One region of the Bradyrhizobium sp. BRP23 genome, then DNA from elsewhere that is predicted to be linked to it. Evidence: predicted binding sites of a transcription regulator. Region 1 holds the regulator's gene; each other region holds the start of a gene.
The links. Region 1 encodes LexA, which represses DNA repair genes until DNA is damaged. Its sites were predicted from a motif close to TGTTCNNNNTGTGTTCNG; they were not measured.
Positions count from the first base shown of each region.

Region 2: the regulator LexA is predicted to act here: its motif matches at 1,482-1,499, upstream of rmuC (DNA recombination protein RmuC).
Region 3: the regulator LexA is predicted to act here: its motif matches at 2,347-2,364, upstream of I6F24_RS35350 (PA0069 family radical SAM protein).
Region 4: the regulator LexA is predicted to act here: its motif matches at 2,139-2,156, upstream of recA (recombinase RecA).

Region 1 is NZ_JADYVW010000008.1:181,020-185,229, reverse strand. Features, by position in the region: gene I6F24_RS22655 (ComEC/Rec2 family competence protein) at 1-312, shown strand, start outside; gene I6F24_RS22650 (GAF domain-containing protein) at 319-1,260, opposite strand; gene I6F24_RS22645 (hypothetical protein) at 1,479-1,913, opposite strand; gene lexA (transcriptional repressor LexA) at 2,303-3,004, opposite strand; gene glp (gephyrin-like molybdotransferase Glp) at 3,181-4,210, opposite strand, start outside.
Region 2 is NZ_JADYVW010000005.1:87,473-91,682, reverse strand. Features, by position in the region: gene fmt (methionyl-tRNA formyltransferase) at 1-696, opposite strand, end outside; gene def (peptide deformylase) at 833-1,360, opposite strand; gene rmuC (DNA recombination protein RmuC) at 1,530-2,729, shown strand; partial or broken gene I6F24_RS15265 (GIY-YIG nuclease family protein) at 2,863-3,164, shown strand; gene I6F24_RS15260 (MFS transporter) at 3,360-4,210, shown strand, end outside.
Region 3 is NZ_JADYVW010000024.1:41,388-45,597, reverse strand. Features, by position in the region: gene I6F24_RS35355 (phosphoketolase family protein) at 1-2,175, opposite strand, end outside; gene I6F24_RS35350 (PA0069 family radical SAM protein) at 2,386-3,549, shown strand; gene I6F24_RS35345 (VOC family protein) at 3,574-4,029, shown strand; gene I6F24_RS35340 (ribonuclease HII) at 4,107-4,210, shown strand, end outside.
Region 4 is NZ_JADYVW010000002.1:67,370-71,579, forward strand. Features, by position in the region: gene I6F24_RS04555 (hypothetical protein) at 1-117, shown strand, start outside; gene I6F24_RS04560 (hypothetical protein) at 148-336, opposite strand; gene I6F24_RS04565 (DUF2798 domain-containing protein) at 571-822, shown strand; gene I6F24_RS04570 (hypothetical protein) at 1,398-1,568, opposite strand; gene I6F24_RS04575 (hypothetical protein) at 1,724-1,924, opposite strand; gene recA (recombinase RecA) at 2,248-3,336, shown strand; gene I6F24_RS04585 (hypothetical protein) at 3,436-4,210, shown strand, end outside.

The DNA of each region.
Region 1 (4,210 bases):
GCGACGCGTATCGACGCGCTGGCCGATGATTGCAGCCGCGCCGCGCTGGTGGTGACGGCGCGGCCTGCGCCACCCGATTGCGCGGCGATGGTGGTCGATCGGGCGCGTCTTGCCAGTCAGGGCGCACTGGCTCTGACGAGACGCGGCGAGGGCTTTTCAGTGCAGGCGGTGAGGACGAGGGGAGCAAGCCGTCCCTGGCTGCCGGCCGGCGCCGGCGAGGGAGATTTCGACGGCAGCCTCGTGCCGAAGGCGGCCGTGCCCCGCAACCGGGACGCAACGCCATCGGAGGCCGACTTGCAGGCCGACGATTGACGCGGATCACAAATACCAGGCCAGCACGGCGTCAAGCCCTCCGTTGCCGATGACCGGCAGGGCCACCATTCGGCTCAGCCCGGCTGCGCAGGCTTCGGAGCCGGCGATCGAGCCGTCACGGGTGAGATCGTCGTTGAGCGCGGGCATGCCGGCGGCCCAGGCGCCGCCAATGCTGCCTTCGCCCCTGGCGATGGACTGCGCCGCATAGCGTGCGGCGAGGTCGGTCTGCGCGCTGCAATCGCCGGCGCGAAAGACCAGCGCCGAACGGTCCTCGTTCGGGACCCAGATCTCGAAGCGTCGCGCAATCGGCGTTGCCTGCGCGGAGAGGAATGTCAGAACCCAGGTCTGGTCGGTACCGGTTCGGTAGGGCACGCCGACGCCGAGATTGATCCCGACCTTGGCGGCGTCCTCCCAGCGCAGGAAACTCTTGGCGTCGTGCAAGTCCTTGATGATCAGCGGCAGGCCCGCCTTCCAGGTGCGTCCGGGCAGGCCGAAGCCGCGCGGAAATCTGGTGTGGCGGGAGTTGAATTCGAACATGTCCGCGGTGCCGTAATAGCCATCGACGAGCCCCATCTCATGCGAGAGATCAGGATCGTTGTGCCAGAGTTCGATCGCGCCGACATGCGCCTCGTCGTCGCCGCAGAACAGCACCAGCACGGCTTGCAGGAATTCGCCCGCGAACACCGGCACCGCCACGCCGCAGGTGAGGCCGGCCGCAGCGGCCTGATCGGTCCGCTTGAAATAGGAGTTGGCGAATTTCGTGAGGATGACGGGGTGGCCACAGGCCCAGGCCTTGCCTGGAAGTCCCTCGTCATATCCGAAGTGCAGCTCTTCGCTGACGGCTTTGAACGCGGACAGCCCATCGTCGTAGAGGCCGCCGCCGAATTCCAGCCGCATGCGCGTCCGGTCGGGTACCCAAAGTTCAACGACGCGAATGAAGGTCTTCATCGAGCGTGTCCGCCGCCTCAAACCACGACAGCATCGGTCATTTGGCTGCGGAGCGGACGTTCAAAATGCGGGCAGCACGGCCCAAACTTCGTGCGACGACGAGGCGCGGCGGTGGGCTCGCCGATCGAATGTCCTGAAACACAAACTTGCCGGGCTCGCCGGCCTTCGGCCGGCGACGGCAATTTCAATCCCGGGCTCGGCCTGTCGGCCGAAGGGCGTCAGCCGATCGGCAGGCGCGTGATCGTGGGCCGCGTGTCGGCGACGATCTGCGGCTTGTGCTCGCGCTCGGGGGCTGGCTGCGTCACCGGCAATTGCAGCACGGTCGCGCGCTGGCCTTCGACGAGCTGCGTCACCAGCACGTATTTGCCGTCGGGGAATTCGATCGCGTCATGATGGCGATCGGGAATGTGCGGGTCGATCTTGCCGAACTTGCCGACGCGAGAGTTCACGGTGCGCGTCCAGATCCAGCGGTTGTCGTAGCGGACGTTGTCGGCGAAAGCGAGCTCCGTCCCCGGCAGCAGACAGACCGCGACGGAGGGATCGGCTTCGGAAGCGAAACCGCGCGTCGAGGTGCCGCGGAAGGTTGTCGTGACGATCGTCTCGCCGACTTCGGCGGGGCGCGTCGCGACGGCATGCAGGCTGTAGTCACACATCGGGTGCTCCTCATGCTGGGATAGCGACCCGCGTCTCTTTCGAGGCGCAGGCCTCTATCAGAGTGGAAGCATACAACGCTCTGCTCGGTTATGGGCAAATCTGCGGCTCGCGTCCGCAGCGCGCGATCACATTATCTTTCCCGGATTCGATAGGAACAAACCTCGCGTCCTTGCATTCGGCCGGAGCTATCAGCACTGCCGGCACAACTCTACCGGTGAAGCAGAGCGAGATTGCTGCGCGCCTGCGCGGGCGAATGTCGCGCGGGAAGATGGACCGGACAGCCGGCGCAGAACCAGAGAAACCGTCCAGCCGGAGCGGACAAGTATCCGCTCCGATCCTGGATCGCCGATGCCGATCGAAACGCGCGCGGCGCTTGATGTTTCCCGTATCAGTACTTCCGGTAAAGCCCGATCAGCTTGCCCTGGATCTTCACGCGGTTCGGCGGAAGAATGCGGACCTCGTAGGCGGCATTGGCGGGCTCGAGCGCGATCGAGGCGCCGCGGCGGCGGAAGCGCTTGAGCGTGGCCTCCTCGTCGTCGATCAATGCCACCACGATGTCGCCGGTATTGGCGGTCTCGTTGCGCTGGATCAGCGCCATGTCGCCGTCGAGGATGCCGGCCTCGACCATCGAATCGCCGCGCACTTCGAGCGCGTAGTGCTCGCCCGAGCCGAGCATGTCCGGCGGCACGCTGATGGTATGGCTGCGGGTCTGCAGCGCCTCGATCGGCGTGCCGGCGGCGATGCGGCCCATCACGGGCACCGCGACGGGGCGCTCGCCCTCGTCCGCGGGCGGGCTGGAGCTCGCGCGCACCTTGCCGAGATTGCCCTCGATCACGCTCGGGGTGAAGCCACGGCGATTGCCGGCGGCGGCCTGGAGCTCGGGCAGCTTGATCACCTCGATGGCACGGGCACGGTTGGGCAGGCGGCGAATGAAGCCGCGCTCCTCGAGCGCAGTGATCAGGCGATGGATGCCTGACTTCGAGCGCAGGTCGAGCGCATCCTTCATCTCGTCGAAGGACGGCGGCACGCCGCTTTCCTTCAGACGTTCGCTGATGAACCGCAGAAGCTCGTATTGTTTGCGCGTCAACATCTCGACCAAAGTCCCCCGGTTGATGTCGTTCGATTCCGACACGATGAAGCCGGCACTAAGCCGCTACATCCTCGAAACAAATCATGAACGGACACTATATGTTCGATATGTGTTCCGCAACTGCTTAATTTATGGTGAACGCGGCCAAGCTCGCGGAATGCGTGTGGCTGGGCGGCTCAGACGGGCAGCCGGAGCACCTCGCAAGGCGTGCCGGCCTCGGCCTTCGGCGCGAACGGTGCGCGCACCAGAAGTACCTGTGCCGCAGCGAGATTCGCAAGAAGGGAGGAGTCCTGATGGCTGACCGGAAGGGCGACGCGCGTGCCGTCGTCGCGCTCCTCCAGCCGCGCACGCAGATAGTCCTCGCGCTGGTCGTTGGCGGCGAGATCGCGGCCCAGCACGGCGCGCTCGCGCCGATGATGAATCGCTGAACGGCCCGACAGGGCGCGAATCAAGGGGACCATGAACAGGAAGGCGCACACGTAGGACGACACGGGATTGCCGGGCAGGCCAATCACGCGCATCGCGCCTATCCGACCGTGCATCATCGGCTTGCCCGGCCGGATCGCGATCTTCCAGAACGCCATCGCGATGCCTTCGCCCTTGAGCGCCTGCTGGACCAGGTCGTGGTCGCCGACCGAGGCACCGCCGGTCGTGATCAGGATGTCGGCGCCGCTCTCGCGCGCGCGGCGGATGCCGGCGGACGTCGCCTCCAGTGTATCGGCGGCAATTCCGAGGTCGATGGTCTCGGCGCCCTCGCTGCGGGCGAGCGCATGCAGGGCATAGCCGTTGGAATAGACGATCTGGCCGCGACCAGGCGTGGTGCCCGGCATCACGAGCTCGTCGCCGGTGGCGAGAACGGCAACCCTCGGGCGGCGGATGACGGCGAGATGCGGATGATTCATTCCGGCGGCAAGGGCGAGATCGCGCTCGGTGAGACGGATTCCCTTGCGCAGCAGCACGTCGCCTTCGCGGAAGTCGACGCCTGCAGGGCGGATGTGCCGGCCGAAAATGGCGGCTTCCTTGATCGTCACATGTTTGCCGTCGGCAGCCGTGTCCTCCTGGATCACGACGGCATCGGCGCCGTCGGGAACGACGCCGCCGGTGAAGATCCGCACGGCTTCGCCGGGGCCGACGCTTCCCGCGAACGGCCGGCCCGCCGCGACCTCGCCGACGACGGTCAACCTCGAATCGTTTGCCGCGTCGGCC
Region 2 (4,210 bases), on a different contig from region 1:
GGGCGAGAGGCCATGGACGTGGCGCAGCACCGCGCGCGCGGGCCTGGTCCAGTCGATCCGCGCCTCGGCCTTCTCGATCTTGGCGGCGTAGGTGACGCCGTCCGCGCTCTGCGCCTTGAGCTGGAGCCCGCCGCGTTCGAGCGCGGCCATCGCGCGCACCATCAGGTCGGCCCCCAACCGGGACAGGCGATCGTGCAGGTCGAGCGCGGTCATGCCGTCGGTGATCGCGATGCGCTCGGCCATGGCGACGTCGCCGGTATCGAGGCCGACATCCATCTTCATCACCATCACGCCGCTCTCGGCGTCACCTGCCATGATGGCGCGGTTGATCGGCGCAGCGCCGCGCCAGCGCGGCAACAGCGAGGCATGCAGATTGTAGCAGCCGAGTTTTGGCGCATCGAGGATCGCCTGTGGCAGGATCATGCCATAGGCGACGACGACGGCCGCGTCCGCATCGAAGGCGCGGAACTCCGCCAGCGCCTGCTCGGTCTTCAGCGTCTTCGGCGTCAGCACGGGAATGCCCAGCTTTCGCGCGGCCTCCTCGACCGGGGTCGGCTGCAATTGCAGGCCGCGCCGGCCGCCCGGCTTCGGCGCGCGGGTGTAGGCGGCCGCGATCTCGTGGCCATGCGCGACCAGCTCGAGCAGCGTCGGCACGGAGAAATCGGGCGTGCCCATGAAGATGAGGCGGAGGGGCATGTGACGAGACAATCCTTGAAACGAGCAAGGTACTCGTCATGGCCGGGCTTGTCCCGGCCATCCACGTTCGTCCTGCTCGCGGCGGCAAAGAACGTGGATGCCCGGGACAAGCCCGGGCATGACGGCGGAGGAATTATCACTCCGCCGCGCGCTTGGCGGCTTTCTCGAACTTCTTCATGACGCGGTCGCGCTTGAGCTTGGACAGATAGTCGACGAACAGCACGCCGTTGAGATGGTCGATCTCGTGCTGGATGCAGGTGGCGTAGAGGCCTTCGGCATCCTCCTCGTGCACCTTGCCGTCGAGATCGGTGAAGCGCACGCGCACCTTCGCGGGACGCTCGACCTCCTCGTAATATTCCGGGATCGACAGGCAGCCTTCCTCGTAGACCGACAGTTCCTCGGACGAGGCGATGATTTCAGGATTGATGAAGACGCGCGGCACGTGCTTGGTCTCGCCGCTCTCGTCACGCTTGGCGAGATCCATGGTGATGAGACGCAAGGGTTGCGCGACCTGGATCGCCGCCAGCCCGATGCCGGGCGCGTCGTACATGGTCTCGAACATGTCGTCGGCAAGCTTGCGGATCTCCGCCGTGACCTTCTCGATCGGCTTGGAGACCAGGCGCAGCTGCTTGTCGGGCAGGATGATGATTTCTCTGAGGGCCATGGCCGCGATTTAAGCCGCGCGCCGGATGCGGTCAATGCGGCCAGGAACCCGTTAACCCCTCGCTAACCATAAAACTTCACCTTTCATTAACCATGAAAATTAGGGGGCGGTTAACCCAGAATGTTCCCTCTTCGTTCGCGAGAGCGCAGCGAATCGGCTACAAGGCGGCATGAACGAGATCATTGTCATGCTGGGCGACTGGCCGGTGCGCATCGTCGATGCGCTGATCGGCTTCGGTGCGCTCGTCCTCATCCTGCTGGTTGTGATTGCGGTTGTGATCGCGCGCTCGGGGCGGCGTGGCGCGGAACTCGCCATGGCGAACGCAATCCGTGCCGACGAGCTCGAGGAGCGGCTCGCCCAGGTGCTGCACGCCCAGAGCGAGGCCTCGGGGCGGGTCGACGCCATGACCCAGGCGCTCGCCGGCCGCCAGGCCGAGATGGCGCGCGCGGTCAACGAGCGGCTTGATTCGGTGACGCATCGGGTCGGCCAGTCCATGGAACATTCGACCCGCAACACCATGGAGAGCCTGCGCGCGCTGCATGAACGGCTCGGCATCATCGACAACGCGCACAAGAACCTCACCGACCTCACCACGCAGGTGACCACTCTGCGCGACGTGCTCGCCAACAAGCAGTCGCGCGGCGCCTTCGGCCAGGCGCGGATGGAGGCGATCGTCCAGGACGGTCTGCCCAAAGGTTCCTACGAGTTCCAGTTCACGCTCTCGACCGGCAAGCGACCGGACTGCGTCGTGTTCCTGCCCGACCAGCGCCCGCTCTGCATCGACGCGAAGTTTCCGCTGGAGGCGATGACGGCGCTGCACGACGCCCGCACCGACGAGGAGCGGCGCGTTGCCACGCAGCGGCTGCGCGGCGACGTGATGAAGCATGTCAGCGACATCGCGGAAAAATACCTCGTCACCGGCGAGACCCAGGAGATGGCGCTGATGTTCGTGCCGTCGGAATCGGTCTATGCCGAGATCCATGACGGCTTCGACGACGTGATCCAGAAGGCCTATCGCGCCCGCGTCGTGCTGGTATCGCCGTCGCTGCTGATGCTCGCGATCCAGGTGATGCAGCAGATCATGAAAGATGCGCGCATGCGCGACGCCGCCGACCAGATCCGCACCGAAGTGATCAAGCTCGGCGACGATCTGGGGCGCCTGCGCGACCGCGTGCTCAAGCTGCAAAAGCATTTTGCCGACGTGAACGAGGACGTCCGCCAGGTGCTGATCTCCGCCGACAAGATCGAAAAGCGCGCAGGGCGAATCGAGGAGCTCGATTTCAGCAAGAGCGATGGGCCGGAGGCGCCGCGCCTGGTGGCGACGGGAGCGGCAGAGCTGTTTCCGCGCAAGCTCCAGGCGGGGGAGTGAGACTAGGGCACACTGTCGTGCCCCGCGAAGGCGGGGCATCCAGTACGCCGTGACGATCGTTGTTAAGCCGACGTGCCGGTGTTTACTGGATCGCCCGCCTTCGCTGACGATGACGGCGGAATGGAAGGCGAAGATGGATCCACGCCAGTACTACGTGTACATTCTCGCCAGCCGAATTGGCGGCACGCTCTATATCGGCGTGGCGAACGATCTCATCCGCCGGTGGCGCAGCACAGGTTGAAGGTCATCGAAAGCTTCACGGAAAAGTACGACGTCGCCCGACTTGTCTACTTCGAGCAGTTCGACGATCCCGAGAATGCGATCAAGCGGGAGAAGCGGTTGAAGAAGTGGAATAGGGCCTGGAAGGTCCGCTTGATCGAGCAGCATAACCCAAACTGGGATGACCTCTATCCTGGGATAGCCGGACCGTCATGATGGCGTCATGCTCAATGTCATGCCCCGCGAAGGCGGGGCATCCAGTATTCCGCGGCCCGTGTGGTTGAACCGAGACGCCGCGGAGTACTGGATCGTCCGCCTTCGCGGACGATGACACCGAGCGTGTTGGAAGCTCTCCCGTCTCACCAGCTACCGCGAGAGTCTTTTCTCCCAGAATCTGCTAACACGCCCCCCATGACCGCACCCGACGCGACCTCCCCCGCCGCGACTTCCACCGCCTCGCCCTCCTGGCGCGACAGCCTTGCTGTTTACCTGCAGCCGCGGGTGCTGATCGTGCTGTTTCTCGGCTTCTCCTCGGGGCTGCCGCTGGCACTGTCGGGATCGACGCTGCTGGTGTGGATGGCCGAAGCCGGGGTCGATCTTGGAACGATCGGGCTGTTTGCGCTGGTTGGAACGCCATACACGCTCAAGTTCCTGTGGGCGCCGCTGGTCGATGCGCTGCATGTGCCGTTGTTCACGCAGGCCTTCGGACGTCGCCGCGGGTGGCTGGTGTTTGCGCAGCTGCTGCTGATCGGCGCGATTCTGCTGTTGGCGCTGACCGATCCGGCACGTTCGCCGCTGCTGGTCGCGCTTGGCGCGCTGCTGGTCGCGACGATGTCCTCGACGCAGGACATCGTGGTCGATGCTTTCCGCGTCGAGAGCCTGCCCGAAAGCGAGCAGGCCGCCGGCATGGCCGCCTATGTCGCCGCCTATCGCATCGGCATGTTGGTATCGACCGCAGGCGCCCTGTTCATCGTCACCGGCTTCGAGGCGATCGTCCCGCGTGGCGCCGCCTGGATGTGGGGCTATGTGGTGATGGCGGCTCTGGTGCTGATCGGCACGGTGACTGCGCTGGCCGCCACCGAGCCCGCACAATCCGCGCGCGCCGAGGCCGCCACGCAGGACGATGGCGCGCTCACGCGGGTGTTCCATGCCGCGCTGGGCGCGTTCTCGGAATTCCTGCGACGCAAGGAAGCATGGGTCGTGCTCGCCTTCGTCGTGCTGTTCAAGTTCACCGACGCGTTCTCCGGCAACATGACCGTGCC
Region 3 (4,210 bases), on a different contig from region 1:
CGTGGTGCCCTCCTCGGCAAAGCCGCGCACATGCATGCCGGCATGGTTGGTGCGATTATAGGTCAGCCGGTGAATGAGATAGGGATAGCCGTGATAGGCAAAGATCACAGGCTTGTCGCGCGTGAACAGGCTGTCGAAGTCGCGGTCGGACAGGCCGTGCGGATGCTGCTCCCTCGGCTGCAGCGTCATGAGGTCGACGACGTTGACGACGCGGATCTTCAAGTCCGGCAGCGCCTTGCGTAGGAGGTCGACGGCAGCGAGCGTCTCCAGCGTCGGCACGTCGCCGGCGCAGGCCATGACGACGTCGGGCTCGCCCTTTCCGTCCTCCGTGCCCGCCCAGGTCCAGATGCCGATGCCGGCATCGCAATGCGTCGCCGCGTCCTGCATCGACAGCCATTGCGGCGCCGGCTGCTTGCCGGCGACGATTACGTTGATGCGGTTATAGGTGCGCAGGCAGTGGTCGGCGATCCAGAGCAGCGTGTTGGCATCCGGCGGGAAGTAGATGCGGACGATGTCGGCCTTCTTGTTGGCGACGAGATCGACGAAACCGGGGTCCTGATGGCTGAAGCCGTTATGGTCCTGGCGCCAGACATGCGAGGTCAGCAGATAATTGAGCGAGGCGATCGGACGCCGCCACGGCAGCTCCCGCGTCACCTTCAGCCATTTGGCGTGCTGGTTGAACATGGAATCCACGATGTGGATGAAGGCCTCGTAGCAGGAGAAGAAGCCGTGCCGTCCGGTGAGCAGATAGCCCTCCAGCCAGCCCTGGCAGAGATGCTCGCTCAGCACCTCCATGACGCGGCCGTCCTGGGCGAGGTGCACGTCGTAAGGCTCGGTGGGCTCCATCCAGACGCGTTCGGTGGCTTCGAACACGGCGTCGAGCCGGTTCGATGCCGTCTCGTCCGGGCCCATGATGCGGAAGTTGCGCTCCTTCGCGTTGAGGCGGATGACATCGCGCAGGAATTTGCCGAGCTCGCGCGTCGCTTCCGCAACGACTTCGCCGGGCTGCGTCACCTCGATCGCGAAGCTGCGGAAGTCGGGCAGCTTCAGCTCCTTCTTCAGCACGCCGCCATTGGCATGCGGATTGGCGCCCATGCGCCTGACGCCTTCGGGCGCAAGCGCCTGAAGCTCGGCAACGAGCGCGCCGTTGCCATCGAACAGCTTTTCCGGCTCGTAACTGCGCATCCAGTCTTCGAGCACCTTGAGATGCTCCGGGTTCTCGCGGCAGCCTGCGACTGGTACCTGATGCGCGCGCCAGAAGCCCTCCACCTTCTTGCCGTCGACCTCCTTCGGGCCGGTCCAGCCCTTGGGGCTGCGCAGCACGATCATCGGCCAGCGCGGCCGCTCGACGCTTGTGCGGCCGTCGCGGGCATGCTGCTGGATCGAGCGGATGCTGGCGAATGCAACGTCGAGCGCATCGGCCATGGCCTGGTGCATCAATTTGGGATCGTCGCCGCTGACGAACAGCGGCTCATGGCCGAACCCGCGGAAGAGGTCGCGGATCTCCGCGTCCTGCATCCGCCCGAGCACGGTGGGGCCCGCGATCTTGTAGCCGTTGAGATGCAGGATCGGCAGCACTGCGCCGTCATGGGCGGGGTTCAGGAACTTGTTGGAGTGCCAGGACGCAGCGAGCGGGCCGGTCTCGGCCTCGCCGTCGCCGACCACGCAGGCGACAATCAAATCCGGGTTGTCGAATGCGGCGCCATAGGCGTGCACCAGCGCATAGCCGAGCTCGCCGCCCTCGTGGATCGAGCCCGGCGTTTCCGGCGCCGCGTGGCTCGGGATGCCGCCGGGGAAGGAGAACTGCCTGAACAGCTTGCGCAATCCGTCCGCATCGCGCGCAATATCGGGATAGATCTCGCTGTAGCTGCCTTCGAGATAAGTGTTGGCGACCATGCCCGGACCTCCATGGCCGGGACCGCAGACATAGATCACGCTGACATCGAGCGCCCGGATGACGCGGTTGAGATGGGCATAGATGAAGTTCAGCCCCGGCGTCGTGCCCCAATGTCCGAGCAGACGCGGCTTGATGTGCTCGGGCCGCAGCGGCTCGCGCAGCAGCGGATTGTCGAGCAGGTAGATTTGCCCGACCGAGAGGTAGTTGGCGGCGCGCCAATAGCGATCGAGCAGATCGAGGTCGCTGCTCGCTTCGGCCGTTTTTTGTTGGATTGTCATGTTCCTGCCGACCTTCACTTCGCGATCGTCACCAACCCGGTTCCGGGGCGATCGATCCGTCGGGCATGAAACGGGATGGTCGTGACGGCCGTGTTGCGTGAGGTCAAAGGCAGGCGCGCGAAGTTTGGGCAGCTCTACTGTGCATGGGGTTGTTTTCACGTTTTTGGTTTGTGTTCTTGATTTGTTCCTATGTCGTGCTATCTTGGCTGCATGAGTCCAGCATCCTCTCATGCTCTCAAGCACCCGCCGGTCACGGCGCCCTCCGAGCCGGCGGGTGCGCCTTCAGATTTCCCCGAGCTTGGCGTCGCCATCGACCGCGCGCGACGGCGAGGGCGGGGCGCGCAGTCCAACGCCAGCGGCCGTTACGAGGCCGAGGCGCGGGTCGCTTTCGACGACGGCTGGCAGAGCCTGGACGAGCTGCCGCCGTTCAAGACGAGTGTCGCCGTCGACACCTCGCGCAAGGTGATCACCCGCAACGATTCCCCCGACATCGGTTTCGACCGCTCGATCAATCCCTATCGCGGCTGCGAGCACGGCTGCGTCTATTGCTTCGCGCGGCCGACCCACGCCTATCTCGGCCTGTCGCCGGGGCTCGACTTCGAGTCAAAACTGTTCGTGAAGCCCGAGGCGCCTTCGCTGCTCGAGAAGGAGCTTGCGGCTCCCGGCTACGAGCCGCGGATGATCGCGATCGGCACCAACACCGATCCCTACCAGCCGATCGAGCGCGAGCGCAAAATCATGCGCGGCATTTTGGAAGTGCTGGAGCGCGCAGGGCATCCCGTCGGCATCGTCACCAAGTCGGCGCTGGTGCTGCGCGACATCGACATTCTCCAGCGGATGGCCAAGCGCAACCTCACCAAGGTCGCGATCTCGGTCACCTCGCTCGATCCGAAGCTGGCGCGCACCATGGAGCCGCGGGCCGCGACGCCGCCGAAACGGCTGGAGGCGCTGAAGCAGCTCTCGGACGCCGGCATTCCCACCACGGTAATGGTCGCGCCCGTGATCCCCGCACTGAACGATTCCGAGATCGAGCGCATCCTCGATGCCGCCGCCCATGCCGGGGTCAAGGAAGCCGCCTATGTGCTGCTGCGGCTGCCGCTGGAGGTGCGCGATCTCTTCCGCGAATGGCTGATGGCGAACTATCCGGACCGCTATCGCCACGTCTTCACCCTGATCCGAGACATGCGCGGCGGGCGCGACTACGACGCCAAATGGGGCGAGCGGATGAAGGGCACCGGACCGATGGCCTGGACCATCGGCCGCCGCTTCGAGATCGCCTGCGAGCGACTCGGCCTCAACAAGCGGCGCTCCAAGCTGACCATTGATCACTTTGCGCGGCCGAAGCGGAACGGTGATCAGCTCAGCCTGTTTTGAGCGGACACGTGCAAGAGGTGTCGCATGCTCAAGGAACTCACCGTGCCGGTGCCGCGGCTGACCGTCATCACGCTCGGTGTGAACGACATCCGCGCCAGCATCGCCTTCTACGACGCGCTCGGTTTCTCGCGCCGGCTGAAGGAGACCGGCGAGGCGGTTGCGTTCTACGACACCGGCGGTCCGGTGCTAGCGCTTTATCACTGGGATCGGCTCGCGGCGGACGCGTCCTTGGAGGACCAGCCGAGGCCCACGACCTTTCGCGGCATGACGCTTGCCTGGAATTGCGTGACCCGCGAGGAGGTCGACGAGGTGCTGGCATTCGCCGTCGAGAAGGGGGCCACCTTGCTGAAGGCGGCGCACGCGACCGATTACGGCGGCTATTGCGGCTATTTTGCCGATCCCGATGCACATGTCTGGGAAGTCGTGGTCGCACCCGGCATCGAGGTGGGCGAGGACCGGCGGGTGCATCTGGCGGAGTAGGGCGGCTGGCCTGAATAACGGGAATATCCTGGGTTCCCGGTTGCGCTGGCGAAGCCCCCTGGCGCACGATCCCGGCCATGATTCGGGACCCCTCCGCCAAGACCCCAGCCAAAGCCGCGCCGAAGAAAAAGGCCCCGCCGAAGGCTGTGCCCGCCAAGGGGGCAAAGATATCTGCGGCCGA
Region 4 (4,210 bases), on a different contig from region 1:
CAGGCCTTCTTCGCCCGCTACCCCAAGGCCGGCTATATGAGCGAGGTCGAGACCTGGCGCGAATTGCCCGGCGGCGATATCGAGTTCACCATGCGTCGGCTGCCCAGCGCCGACTGACGCGCGCTATGACGCAGAAGGCGAAACGGTTCAGGCCGTCTTTCGCCCGATCGCCTTCAGTTCGCGGTCGATGCGCAGCTGCACGCGCCGGATCGCCAGCAGGTCGATCCTGGTCTCGGTCTTGCCGGTCTTGATTCGGTCGCCAATGCGGAACTGCCATTGCCAGATTCCGGGAATCGCCGTCTTGGCGATGGTGAACTCGACGCCCCTGTGATTCATGGTCACCTCCCACGATTCACCCTTGTGCCTGCAAACATGTTGGTCGTCGCAATATTCCGCGGGCAAGAAAAATGTCGCCCGCGCCTCCGTGGTTCTCCGACCATGAACAAAGTTCCTGGAGCCCGGCCGGGGTGCATCCGGCGGTCCCGCATCGCGGTTCCAATCGAAGCGCCGGATCCGCTCGACGGCATGTGCCTTGCTTGCCGATCACGGGCAAGCAACCATGGGCGCCTCATGCTCGGCATTCCCCGCCGCTACTCGCATTTCGTCTTCGGCATCATCCAGTCCGGGCTGACCTCGCTGATCGCGGCGGGGATCGCCAGCTTTCCCGCCGGCAGCCCGATGCTCTTCGTGCGGCACTGGATGGTGTCCTGGCTGATCGCATGGGCTGCGATGCTGCCGGTCGTGCTGCTGGCGGCGCCCGCGATCCGCGCCTTCTCGCTGCGCCTGACGCAGGAGGAGCAGGAGCCCCGCGCTGGCCGGTAGCCGGGCGACCCTAGCCGGCTGGCTGACGACAGCCTGACAGGCGGACCGCCGGCAGGTGCGCGATCGAAAGGCCGCACACTGGCCCCGTACCGGTCCCAATTTCGACATGCGTCCGCACCACTGCGGACACACCCGTCGGCAAGATTTTATCCGTTCGGCGCAGCCATGGGGGAAACGTGGCGCGCCGGAAACGGGGTGGCATCATATGGATAACGTAGAGCGGTCATTCGCCGCCGCGACGGCGGCTGGCTTCGTCGTGCTGGTGATAGGTCTGGTTTTGCTGGCGGTGCTCTAGCAGGCGCTGCTGCAGACGGAACTGACGTGCTGGGCCGTCCTATCGAAGGCGCCGGCGCGCCTTGCCTCTCAAAAGTGGCAAAACAACCCCATGCACAGTAGGGGTCCTGGCGATTTCATCGCTTCGCCAAGGGGTTGCTGGTAGTATTTAGCTACCTGGTGCATCCGCGGTCGCGGCGCCCCGACCGGCGATGCCGATCGGAGGTTCCGGGCAAGGAACAGAGCGGAGTGCCGCATCGCGGGCGGGCCTGGCCCGCTCCGGACGGCGGTCCTGGCAGTGCCTAATGAACCTTGATCTCGTTCAGCGGCAGACGGAGCTCGGCGGCGCGCTCTTCGCGGTCCTTCTTGCGGAACTCGTTTTCCTTGCGCTCGAACTTCACCATCTCCTCGTGGGCGGCGTCCAGCAGCGGCTTTCGCCTCAGTGTGTCGTGGTGCGTGTCGTTGTTCGTCATGACCAGAGATCCCCAAAAGTTGCGGTCCCATCCCCACAGAAGGCCCGAGACCGCGAAAGGTTCGGTGCCGTAGGATTACGGAAACATGACGGCGCCCCGGTCGCGCGTCGTTGATCCCGGTCATGTTCGCTTCGAGGAACCCGGCGCAGGCCCGGCTATTTCGGCGGCTGCAGCCCTGGCGATTTGACCCAATCGTTCAGATGATTGGCAACGTCGGCCTGGCGCGCCTTCTTGAGCAGCGCGTCCCGCTCCGGCCCGGGAGGTAGCTTGGACGCCTGCTCGCGGACCTGCTTCACCCATGCCGACAGCCGGTCCTGAAGGGTCAGTTGCTGCTTGAAACGTCGTCGCTTCAACATGGCGCGCTCTTTCCTTGCGAGGAGGCGGGAGCGCGAGGTCAGCGTTCTCATCACCGATAGTGGCCAGGGTCCGCGCGGTGATGATGCATTAGGATCCAGAAATGGATCCGCGTCTGTTCAGTTGTGCACTCAGTGCCTACGGCGTGACGATCCAGCATGGCAGGTTCGACCAGCTCCGTTGTCTCTTGGTCCAGTTAGAAAGACAAATCCGCAAAAGAACATATTGCGAACTGAGAACAAATGGGGTACATTGCTTTTATCGCCGAGCTGCCTCGCAACCGTTTGTCCCTCACGCGAATCCTCGCCATAAGGAGCACGACCCAATGTCCGCAACTGCCCTGCGTATCGTCGAAGGATCCTCCATGGACAAGAGTAAAGCTCTGGCCGCCGCGCTCTCCCAGATCGAGCGGCAGTTCGGCAAGGGCTCGGTGATGAAGCTCGGCAAGAACGACCGCTCCATGGACATCGAGGCGGTGTCCTCCGGCTCGCTCGGGCTCGATATCGCGCTCGGCATCGGCGGCCTGCCCAAGGGGCGCATCGTCGAGATCTACGGGCCGGAATCGTCCGGCAAGACCACGCTGGCGCTGCATACGGTGGCGGAAGCGCAGAAGAAGGGTGGCATCTGCGCCTTCATCGATGCCGAGCACGCGCTCGATCCGGTCTATGCCCGCAAGCTCGGCGTCAACATCGACGAGCTCCTGATCTCGCAGCCCGACACCGGCGAGCAGGCGCTGGAGATCTGCGACACCCTGGTGCGCTCGGGCGCGGTCGATGTTCTCGTGGTCGATTCGGTGGCGGCGCTGGTGCCGAAGGCCGAGCTCGAGGGCGAGATGGGCGATGCGCTGCCGGGACTTCAAGCACGGTTGATGAGCCAGGCGCTGCGCAAGCTCACGGCCTCCATCAACAAATCCAACACGATGGTGATCTTCATCAACCAGATCCGCATGAAGATCGGTGTGATGTACGGCTCGCCGGAAACCACCACCGGCGGCAATGCGCTGAAATTCTACGCCTCCGTCCGCCTCGACATCCGCCGCATCGGCGCGATCAAGGAGCGCGACGAGGTGGTCGGCAACACCACGCGCGTCAAGGTGGTCAAGAACAAGCTGGCCCCGCCGTTCAAGCAGGTCGAGTTCGACATCATGTACGGCGAGGGCGTCTCCAAGATGGGCGAGATCCTCGATCTCGGCGTCAAGGCCGGCATCGTCGAGAAGTCCGGCGCCTGGTTCTCCTATGACAGCCAGCGCCTCGGCCAGGGCCGCGAGAACGCCAAGGCGTTCCTGAAAGGCAACCCCGACATCACCGCCAAGATCGAGACCGCGATCCGCCAGAACTCCGGCCTGATCGCCGAGCAGATCCTGGCCGGCACGCCGGAGCGCGACGCCGACGGCGAGGAGCCGGCGGACGAGTAAGACCTAACGCGAAAATTTTTCGCGAGGAGCGGGCACTGAGGACGTTGAGTTGCCGACGTCTTCGGTGCCCGTTTCGTGTTGCGTGAGGGCGCGTCGACGATGAAGCGTGTGATTCTGACTAGTTCGTCCGGCGTTGGTCTCACCTATGCCGGTCGTGCTGACATGGTCGTCCCGTTGATCTTTCGGTTCGTTTGGGGGCCGTTGCCTACGTCGCACCACCTCGAGGACTATCTTACGGGAGGCTATTACAGGGGCGATCCGGAGGTGCGGTGGTCCGATCTTGTTGGCCGGTTGCCTCAGACCGGTCTCGCGCACAAGGAGACTGGCCTGGTTTGGTTTTGCGAGACCTATGGCGTCGAGTTCATCGAGCTGTGGTTCGACCCTGAGCCTAACAGTCAATTGCAACTGATCTGGATCCTGGACTATTTGCGGTCCCATCCATCGATCACCCATTGTCTTAGACTGCGACGAGTCAATTTCGATCTGCGCGAAGCGGACGGCCCGCAACTTCGCGATCGTACGGTGCGGGAATCGGAGATCGCAGAGTGCGACTTCGAGATAGCCAACATGGCCTGGGAGGCGTATCGGGCGCCGACGCCTGAACTTTGCTTCGGGTTGCTGACAAGGGATTTACCCAGGCTACCTTTCCTGAAGCCGGCTCTGGAAGCGTTGCTAGCTGAACTGCCGTCACCAATCACCGGATTGGGCGCGACGGAGGCGCGGCTTATCGAGCTGATTGCAAGGGGGCACAACCGTACAAAAGAACTGTTTCAGCCGGGCGGGCTGCTCGAAACGCGCGTGTTCGACCAGTGGGAGCTGGGTCCGTTGCTCGAAGGGCTTGCGTCGGGCCCGATGCCGGCGGTCGCAGGTCTCG